3 linked regions of the Rosistilla ulvae genome follow. Each later gene encodes a partner of the first gene's protein in a complex. Links are inferred from orthologs where the notes say so. Each region holds a gene or a part of one and is shown on either strand. Other genes may lie near its edges. The genes, in order: EC9_RS03530, rny and EC9_RS23180.

What was found.
Region 2: EC9_RS03530 (region 1) and rny share a complex: the UniProt entries of both Bacillus subtilis proteins name them as parts of the possible RNA degradosome complex. The link is inferred for Rosistilla ulvae from one-to-one orthologs.
Region 3: EC9_RS03530 (region 1) and EC9_RS23180 share a complex: the UniProt entries of both Bacillus subtilis proteins name them as parts of the possible RNA degradosome complex. The link is inferred for Rosistilla ulvae from one-to-one orthologs.

What each region holds. Positions count from the first base shown.
Region 1 is NZ_CP036261.1:963,383-966,515, forward strand. What follows is about bases 92-3,067. They hold EC9_RS03530 (6-phosphofructokinase), read right to left. Parts: upstream 2,166-3,067; coding sequence 1,017-2,165; downstream 92-1,016. Other genes in these bases: EC9_RS03520 (DUF4339 domain-containing protein), read right to left, coding at 92-296; nrdR (transcriptional regulator NrdR), read left to right, coding at 536-1,003; EC9_RS03535 (hypothetical protein), read left to right, coding at 2,347-2,547; EC9_RS03540 (DUF1559 domain-containing protein), read left to right, coding at 2,544-3,067. Also shown: more of EC9_RS03520, read right to left, coding at 1-91; more of EC9_RS03540, read left to right, coding at 3,068-3,133. UniProt on the Bacillus subtilis protein: Catalyzes the phosphorylation of D-fructose 6-phosphate to fructose 1,6-bisphosphate by ATP, the first committing step of glycolysis.
Region 2 is NZ_CP036261.1:3,954,199-3,957,236, reverse strand. Bases 139-3,019 are described here. They hold rny (ribonuclease Y), read right to left. Parts: upstream 2,465-3,019; coding sequence 812-2,464; downstream 139-811. Other genes in these bases: EC9_RS13925 (hypothetical protein), read right to left, coding at 2,592-2,966. Also shown: EC9_RS13935 (hypothetical protein), read right to left, coding at 1-49. UniProt on the Bacillus subtilis protein: Endoribonuclease that initiates mRNA decay. Initiates the decay of all SAM-dependent riboswitches, such as yitJ riboswitch. Involved in processing of the gapA operon mRNA, it cleaves between cggR and gapA.
Region 3 is NZ_CP036261.1:6,506,335-6,509,462, forward strand. Bases 51-3,021 are described here. They hold EC9_RS23180 (polyribonucleotide nucleotidyltransferase), read left to right. Parts: upstream 51-401; coding sequence 402-2,642; downstream 2,643-3,021. Other genes in these bases: rpsO (30S ribosomal protein S15), read left to right, coding at 51-80; EC9_RS23185 (serine/threonine-protein kinase), read left to right, coding at 2,888-3,021. In the rest of the region: more of rpsO, read left to right, coding at 1-50; more of EC9_RS23185, read left to right, coding at 3,022-3,128. UniProt on the Bacillus subtilis protein: Involved in mRNA degradation. Catalyzes the phosphorolysis of single-stranded polyribonucleotides processively in the 3'- to 5'-direction. Necessary for competence development in Bacillus subtilis.

The sequences.
Region 1 (3,133 bases):
CTGTTGGCGTCGCGCATCACCTCGATCGCTTCGTCGATATATTTGCTGCAGCCCCGGCAATAGGTCGGCGGTTGGCTGACCAATTTTTGGCAATGGGGACATCGATAGCCAGCGACTTGGCTGTCGGCGGCGCGAAACAAGCCCCCCACATCTTGGGCATGGCACCACGGGGAGTTTGCTTTGCGACACAGGGTTTGCGGGGTGACGACGCCTTGGCGCACCAGATCCAACAATTCGCTGGGACGCAACGGACCGATCTCCGATTCATCGTCTTGTTGAACGAACCACTGGCTCATGCTGAAAACAACCCCTTTGTCCGACAAGCGGTTTGGCTTACAACCACCGCTGCACTTGTCATGAAATATCCGCCGCGCCAACTCGCTTGCCGGCACCTGTAGAATATCTTAGGCCATCGGCGAATTAAATCGAACGCTGGGCGATGTTGTGCATAAAGTGTAAATTAGCATCGGGTAGAGGCGGTTCAAACGTCCCAGATTTTGCCCTGCGTCGATCGATTCCGTGAGCTCTGATTCCTATGCGATGTCCTTTCTGTCAACACGACAACGATCGAGTGCTGGACACTCGGGCCAGCGAAGATGGCTTTTCGGTGCGGCGTCGCCGTTGTTGCAACAATTGTCGGCGGCGGTTCACGACCTACGAACGCGTGGAAGAGATAGGGATTCGCGTGATCAAGAAGGATCTGGTTCGCGAACCCTTGAACCGCGAGAAGATCCGCGCGGGGATTGAAACCGCCTGTTGGAAACGCCCGCCGTCGCGGGAACGGATCGATTCGGTGGTCGAAGGGATCGTCGCGGAGATTCACGGCCAATTCGAAGACGAAGTGACCAGCAAGCAGGTCGGCGAGATCGTGATGAAACACCTGGCTCCCTTGGACGAGGTGGCGTTTGTGCGATTTGCCAGCGTCTATCACGAGTTCGATAATCTGAACGACTTTGTCAAAGTCCTTTCGCTTCGCCAGCGGCCAAGCGACGTTGGCCCCTGATCAATCGACCATCTCAGTCGGGTAAAAACGGGTTTACGTAGTCCATTGAATCGCCGAAGCTGATTCCCATCGCACGAGCCGCCGCGACGGCTGAACTGTCGTGCGGCACGCGACGCAATTCTCCCACCGCTTGGGCGATCGGCACGCTGTCGATCTGGGGCGGTTGGTAACAGACCATCTCGCCAAACCGCTTTTGCATCACCAATCGCACCGCGTGGGCTCCGAGTTGCGTGGCGAGCACGCGGTCGAAGTTGGTGGGGCCGCCCCCCCGCTGCAAATGTCCCAGCACGACACAACGGATGTCCTGGTCGATCCGCTGGGCAAGTTGTTCGGTCAGTTCGACCCCGATTCCCCCCAGTCGCGTTTGGCGGCCGGTTTGTTCTGCTTCTCGGTTGACCGTTCCGCCGCCGGGCAATTCCGCTCCCTCGGCAACGACGATCAAGGTGAACTCCTTACCCATCCGCCGGCGGTCGTCGATCTTGGCGATGATACCCTCCAACGTCCAAGGAATCTCGGGGATCAGAATCACATCCCCACCCCCTGCGATTCCGGCGTGCAGCGCGATCCAGCCGGCGTGTCGTCCCATCACTTCCAAAACCATCACCCGATCGTGACTCGAAGCTGTGGTGTGCAGCCGGTCCAACGCATCGGTGGCACAGTTGACAGCGCTGTCGAATCCAAAGGTAAACGCCGTGCACGACAGGTCGTTATCGATTGTCTTGGGAACCCCCACCACGGGCAGCCCGGCGCGGTGCAGTTCCAGGGCGATCGAGAGGGAACCGTCGCCGCCGACGCAGATCAGCCCCTGCAGCTTCGTTTCTTCAAATGTCTGGCGAACCGCTTCGATCAGCGGCTCTGGCAAGGAGAGCTTGGTATCTTTGCCAACGGTCACGCCAAATCGACCTCGGTTGGTCGAACCGAGAATGGTTCCCCCTTGGACCAGGATCCCCGAGGTATTTTGCGGCGTCAGCACGCGATACCGAACCGGATCGACTAGCCCTTCAAAGCCTCCCACAAAACCGAGCGTTTCGAATCCCAGCCGGTAGGCCGACTTCACGACCCCGCGGATGACAGCGTTTAAGCCGGGACAGTCACCCCCCGAAGTTAAGATGCCGATGCGAGGGCGGGTAGAATCGTTTGTTGTGTCGCTGGGAGCGGGCATGTTGCAAATCCTGGGTGTCCAGTTCGTTTGGAACGATGGTGCAATTGTATCTGAACATAATCGCCCCTTCGACTCCGATCGGTCTCGGCGATTTTCGCGGTTGAAATGCAGAACCTCTTGTTATAATCGGATTACACACCGAGTTCCGGCACGACGCATCATCGCAGCTGGGGAAAATACCATGAAACAGCATCTCTCGACAGTCTTGTTGACGATGGCAGCCATTGGGGGAGGGAGCTTGGGATGTGGGGCCGGCACGGCGCCGGGAGATCCCGATCGGCCGCGCAAGACGGCTTATTCCCCTAACGAAATCGAAGACCTGAAGGCCGAAGGCGTGTCGGCCAGCGAGTTGCGAAATATGGGAATCGAGGTGGCCAGATGAGTCCCCCAGCCGAAGGCGATCGAATGATCTGGTGGAAATCGGGACGGGGCTCGGTCCACTTTGGGATAACGCGGACGCGACGACACTTCAGAGGTGTTCCTTCGGCAGCGTTCACTCTTGTCGAATTGTTAGTTGTGATCGCGGTGATCGGTGTCCTGGTCGGGCTGCTGTTGCCGGCGGTTCAGTCGGTCCGCGAGGCGGCGCGGCGGATGCAATGTTCCAACAATTTGAAACAACTGGGGCTGGCGGCGCACAATTATCACGATACGCATCGCTCCTTTCCTTCGGGGTGGATCAATCCCAAACCCTGGGATGCCGATCGCGATTGCTACGGTTGGGGAGCGTTGATCCTTCCCTTTGTCGAGGGAGGTGCCGCCGCGGACGCAGTCGATGCGGTCCGTGTCCCCTTCAATACAGCGCTCAACGATGCTGAAAAGCTGCGCGTCATGCGGATGAAACAGGAAGTCTTTCGGTGTCCCAGCGATATCGGTCCCGTCGAATCGAGCGATGGAGACCGTAAGCCGGCGGGAGCGTCGACGGCGGTTTCCAATTACGTCGGATCCAACAATATTGGCTGGGCCGAAGC
Region 2 (3,038 bases), 3.0 Mb from region 1 along the record:
AAGCCTGCAGAAAAGCTCTGACTTCATCCAAACGTTGTGCATTGGACATCGGGTGCGCTCCGGAGTTCCTCTTGTTTCAAATCCTACAAGCCTCCTATCGGCATTTGTTCGCCCCGGTCCAGCGTTTTATCGGTCAAAAACGCACGAGCTTTGCAGATCGCCTAAACTAACAAGCGTGGATGGGGATTGGCCCAGTTCCCGGGGCTTGCGTCGCGAGGCTAACGCATGACGTCGCGTTGCGACTGCGGGCTTGAAATGGCGTGATGGAGGGCGATTTCCTGGGACTTACGTCCCAGGCTGTTGCATGGCATGGCTTCGCCACTCGAAAACGCGTCAGTCGCGAAGCGACGCCATGCGTTAGCCTGGTGACGCAAGTCCCAGGTGTAAGAAAACGTGGCGCCCCACCAGCCTTCACCCTCCCCCAAACGCAGTTTGAAGGGGAGGGTCGAACCAGCGCAGCGGGGTTCGGGGAGGGGAGGCACGCGGCAACTTGCGGCTGGTCTGTCCCACGGGAAAACCCTCCCCGAAAAACTTGCTAAACGCTCGTTTTCCGACCCTCCCAGCTCCGCCGAGCGGGTGGAGTGCTGCTTAAACGCAATACCGTTGAACGAAGCGTAGTGGACGAGGCTACGAGTCCTTTTGCATCAGACCAAATCGCTGGGACTCGTAACCTCGTCCACTACGTCCCGCCGCTAATTCTTTCCACGGCCCTAGGCTCCTGCGTTGAACGGTATTGTGCTTAAACGGGCGAGCAACTTCACCCTCCCGGCTGCGTCGGGCGGGTGAAGGGGATTGTTGTGGCGGCGGAGTGTTAGCGGGCTAGTTCGGTGAACCGGCTCTCGCGGACCACGGTGACTTTGATCTCGCCGGGATACGTCAACTGTTGCTCGAACGCCTTGGCGATGTTGCGGCAGATCGCCGCCGCTTTGGCATCGTCGGTGATCTTGGAGTTGGCGATCACTCGCAACTCGCGGCCCGCTTGGATCGCAAACGCTTGTTCGACGCCATCGAAGTCGGTGGCGATCGATTCGAGTTCTTCCATCCGTTTGACGTACCGTTCCAACGATTCGCGACGAGCCCCGGGGCGACTGGCGCTGCAAGCATCCGCGGTCGCGACGAGCACCGTGTAGGGGAATTCGGTGATGATCTCGTCGTGGTGGCCAAAGGCCGCGTGGACGACTTCGGGCGATTCGTTGTGACGCTTCAATAGATCGGCACCGATCTTGGGGTGGCCCCCTTCGAGTTCGTGGTCGGCCGCTTTGCCGATGTCGTGCAGCAATCCGCAGCGGCGAGCGACGTCGGGATCCAAACCGATCATCTCGGCGATCATGCTGGAGAAGTAGGCGACTTCGATGCTGTGCCGCAACACGTTTTGGCTGTAGCTGGTTCGGAAGTGCAGGCGGCCGAGCATCTCGATGATCCGCTTGTTCAGCCCCGGCACGTTGACTTCGTCGGCAGCTTCTTCTCCCTTGCGACGGATGAATTCGTCGAGATCCTTCGACGTCTGTGCGACGACTTCCTCGATCCGCGAGGGATGGATGCGGCCGTCGGAGATCAGTTTGTCGAGCGATTGGCGAGCCAGTTCGCGGCGGACCGGATCAAATCCGCTGACGATCACCACGCCGGGAGAATCGTCGATGATCACGTCGATCCCGGTCGCCTTTTCGAACGCGCGGATGTTGCGTCCCTCGCGGCCGATGATCCGCCCCTTCATATCGTCGTTGGGGATGTCGACGGTGCTTGTCGTATTCTCGGCGGTGTGCACTGCGGCGTAACGCTGCATCGCCGTCAACAACATCTCGCGGGCCTTGGCATCGAGCGATTCAGAGAGGTGGCGTTCGTGGTGCAGGATCGCCGTGCCGATCTCTTGATCCAGTTCCATCTGCAGCGTCTGCATCAACTGCTTCGACGCCTCCTCCTTGGACATCCCGCTGGCCTGTTGCAGGATCTTCTGCTTTTCATCGGTCAGTTGATCCAGCCGCTCGCGTTTGCGATTAACCGCTTCGAGCTGTTGAGCCAGCCGTCGCTGGGTGTTCTCGAGCCCACGTTCCTGTTTCTTCAGCCCCTCTTCGGATTGAGCCAGCGTGGCGGCGCGAGATTCCAATTCGTGGCGTGTCTCACGGAGTGATTCCTTGACCCGGCTGATCTCCTCGTCCGCTTCCGCCTTGTGCCGAATCACGATCTCCTTGGCTTCCAAGGCTGCGTTTTTATGGATCGATTCGGTCTCCATCTTGGCCTTTTCGATCATCGCTTGGGAATCGAGCTGGGCCTGGCGGATACCGCGTTTGTCGAGCGTCCGTTGGTAGAGCCAATTGCTGTAGAAACCGAACAACGCCCCGGCCAGGGCGAGCAGAATCAGGGTCGATGTAGAAACCAACCAGAGGCCGAACTCCGAAGCCGACTCCTTGTCGACTGCCGCCAGCAGATGGAGCTGCAGCCCCAAGATGTTGTCTAGCGCGTTCATCGCGAACTCCCTTTATCGATCAGGAAGAATTCACGACCTTTGCGGTGGTTGGCTGCAGCGCAACGCCAGCGATAGGACTCGTTGCGATCTACCGATCTCAACGCTTCCAATCTGTGACAGTTCCGCGTTAATTGGTTGAATCGACAGGCGTGATCGGTCGGCTTGAATGAGAGGAATGAAGCTCTGCAGCGGCGAATATACGTGGCATAAAAAATACGAGCGTCCTTAACAAGGGACGCTGCGATTGTTTTCCTGGCGTTGCGTCGGCGCAACAGGCACCGCAGCCGGAAGGACAAAATCCGAGCGACTCAAGATCGCTCGGTAGATTTCGCCACAAAATCGAATTCTCAGACCAGGCTGCTCGCGGCAACGCCCCGACACGGTCGGTGGAGGCTGCGAGGATCGCTAACACATGGCGATCCGCACGCAGCAGCCCAACGCTGCCAAGCAAGTAAAACAGTCCGAGGACAAAGAGAAGCAGTAACATCAATACGTACATCATTTAGCTTTGCGACCAAATTTGTCGAAGCCAACCAGCGGCCAACCAAGGCCCGGGTCGAAAAGTCTTCGTATA
Region 3 (3,128 bases), 5.5 Mb from region 1 along the record:
GTCGGCTGCTGGATTATCTACGGAACACCGATCCACAGCGATACATCGAGATCATCGCACGCCTCGGCATCCGAAAATAACAAGCGACTCGCCTTCTTTTTGCGGTCGCTTCGACGGCCCCAAGGGAAGGGGCCGTCCTGTCGGTGAACATGCGCCAGCAACTGGGCTGGCGCTGTCTTCTCATCGATTCTCTTTGTCCACTCTGTCATTCTTGTCACAGGGTGTATCGACATCGACCGGTCGTCGCTCTCCCGTTCCTCGTACTGCGTCCCAAGGGGCTCAGCACGTCTTTCCAACCATTCTGTTCGCACGGGAACGCGGCAACATTTAGAAGACCGAGCATAAAGTGAACAGACAAAACAGAAGTAATTTGTAGGCTTAACGAGAAGGAAGAGAAGAAAGTGAATAAATTTCGAGTTGAAAAGAAGATTGGCAAAAACACCCTGATCCTTGAAACAGGGCAATTGGCAAAACAAGCTGCGGGCTGCGTTACCATCCAATACGGCGAGACCGTCGTCTTGACCGCTGCAGCAACTAGCGCACCGCGCCCCGGTTTGGACTTCTTCCCGCTGACATGCGATTATCGCGAGCGGATGGCTGCGGCCGGTAAGTTCCCAGGCGGCTTCCTCAAACGAGAGGGACGCCCGACCATGAAAGAAACCCTGACCGCGCGATTGACCGATCGCCCGATCCGCCCGCTGTGGCCAAAGGGCTACAAGGAAGAGGTTCAAGTTCAATCGTTTGTCCTTAGCAGCGATGGCCAAAATGATGGCGACGTGCTGGCGATGAACGGTGCAGGTTGTGCGCTGTTGATCAGCCCACTGCCATTCCAAGGCCCCGTCGCTTCGGTTCGTGTTGGCAAGATCGACGGCGAACTGGTCGCCTTCCCAACCGTTGACGACCTCGACGAAAGCGAACTGGACCTGATCGTCAGCGGCACCCAAGACGCCGTCACGATGATCGAAGGCTTCGCTCAAGAGATGCCCGAAGACGAGATGGTCGACGCGATCCTCTTCGCACACGGCGTAATCCGCGAGATCATCGCACTTCAAAAAGAACTCTACGATCTGGTCAAGCCAGAGAAGATCGAATACACGCCGCCAGAAGACGACGGCCTGTTCGATCGCCTGAAGAGCGCTTATTACCAAGAATTCAAGTCGCTCAAGCAAACCGCTGGCAAGCAAGACCGCGCCGAAGCGTGCAAGGCACTCAAGGAACGGGCCAAGGCTGAGATCATCCCTGATCCCAATGCCGAAGGCGCTGTTTGCCCGAACCGCTTCTCGCACGAATGGCACGAACTCGATTCGCTGATCGTCCGCGAATTGATCCTCGCCGGCACCCGTCCCGACGGACGCGACCACACCAGCCTGCGTCCGATCTACTGCGAAACCGACCTGCTGCCACGCACCCACGGTTCTTCGCTGTTCCAACGCGGTGAAACTCAAGCGTTGATCACCATCACCCTTGGAACGAAGCGCGACGAACAACGCGTCGACGGACTGCACGACGAATTCAGCAAGAAATTCATGCTGGATTACAACTTCCCATCGTTCTCGGTCGGCGAATGCCGCCCGATCCGTGGCCCTGGACGTCGCGAAATCGGCCACGGTGCTCTGGCTGAACGCAGCATCGCACCGGTACTGCCCGATGCGGACACGTTCCCCTACACGATCCGCGTAATCAGCGACATCCTGGAAAGCAACGGATCGAGCTCGATGGCTTCGGTCTGCGGTGCCACCCTAGGCCTGATGGCGGCTGGTGTCCCAATCACCAACCCCGTCGCTGGCATCTCGGTCGGTCTGGTTAAAGAGAACGACAAGTGGGTCCTGATCACCGACATCCTGGGCGACGAAGATCACTTCGGCGACATGGACTTCAAGATCTCGGGAACACAAAACGGTATCACCGGCATCCAATTGGATCTGAAGATCTGGGGCATCAGCGAAGACATCATTCGCGCCACCCTGAAGCAATCGCGCGAAGCTCGCATCGAGATCCTTCGCAAGATGCTGACGACGATCTCTCGCCCTCGCCGCGAGATCGCAGCCACCGCACCACGCCTGCTGCGTACGAAGATCGAACCTTCGAAGATCGGCATGCTGATCGGCCCTGGCGGCAAGAACATCCGCGGCATCCAAGAATCGACCGGAACCGTCGTGGAAGTGGACGACGAAGGCAACGTCTTGGTCGCCAGCGACAACCTGGAATCGGCACAAGAAGCGATGAAGTTGATCGAAGCTTGCACCGCGACCGTTCAGATCGGCAAGATCTACGACGGTACGGTCAGCAGCATCAAGGACTTCGGTGCGTTTGTTGAAATCCTGCCCGGACGCGACGGACTGGTTCACATCAGCGAATTGTCCAGCGGATTCATCAGCGCGATCGACAGCGTCGTTAAGGTTGGCGACCCGATGAAGGTCTTGGTCATCGACATCGACGAACACGACCGCGTCAAACTGAGCCGTCGTCAAGCGATCGACGAACTGGGCATCGAAGACGAGATGGCTTCGGCCGTCGAAGAAGGTGGAGAAGACCGTGGCGGCAGCCGCGAAGGTGGCGACGACGATCGCCCTCGCTCGCGTGGACGTCGCAGCGGCGGCGGTGGTGGCGGCGGCCGTGGTCGCGGCCCACGCCGGGACTAAACTCCCCAACCAGCCTTCATGCTTGAAAGCTGAAAAACTTGAAACTGCATACCGCCACCTGAATTCAGGTGGCGGTTTTTTATTGCCCCCCCCAAGGCGGCAACAGCACGCTGCAACCACCCCCTCCCCAACTCGCCACGTCGGACCAGCAAGCAACGACTACTACGGAGCCGCAGCACCGGCTAAGATGGTGCGCATGCCACCTCCACATTGAAGGCAAGTTTGGCTTCGCACGCGGCCCCACCTTGGACGCAAATAATCACCAGCCATCGAAAAACATCGCTAGCGCGGTTAGCACCGTCGAACAGCTGTGCCAGCGGTTTACCCAACATTGGCAGGCCGGAGAAACGGTTCCAGAAATCGATGCATTCGTACGCGAAGTGCCAGCCGGCGATTCCTCGCTACGAGCGATGACGATTCTCGAATTGGTCTGCATCGACCTGCAACACCGCTGGCAAGCGGCGGCCGAAAAAGCGGTCCCCGCCG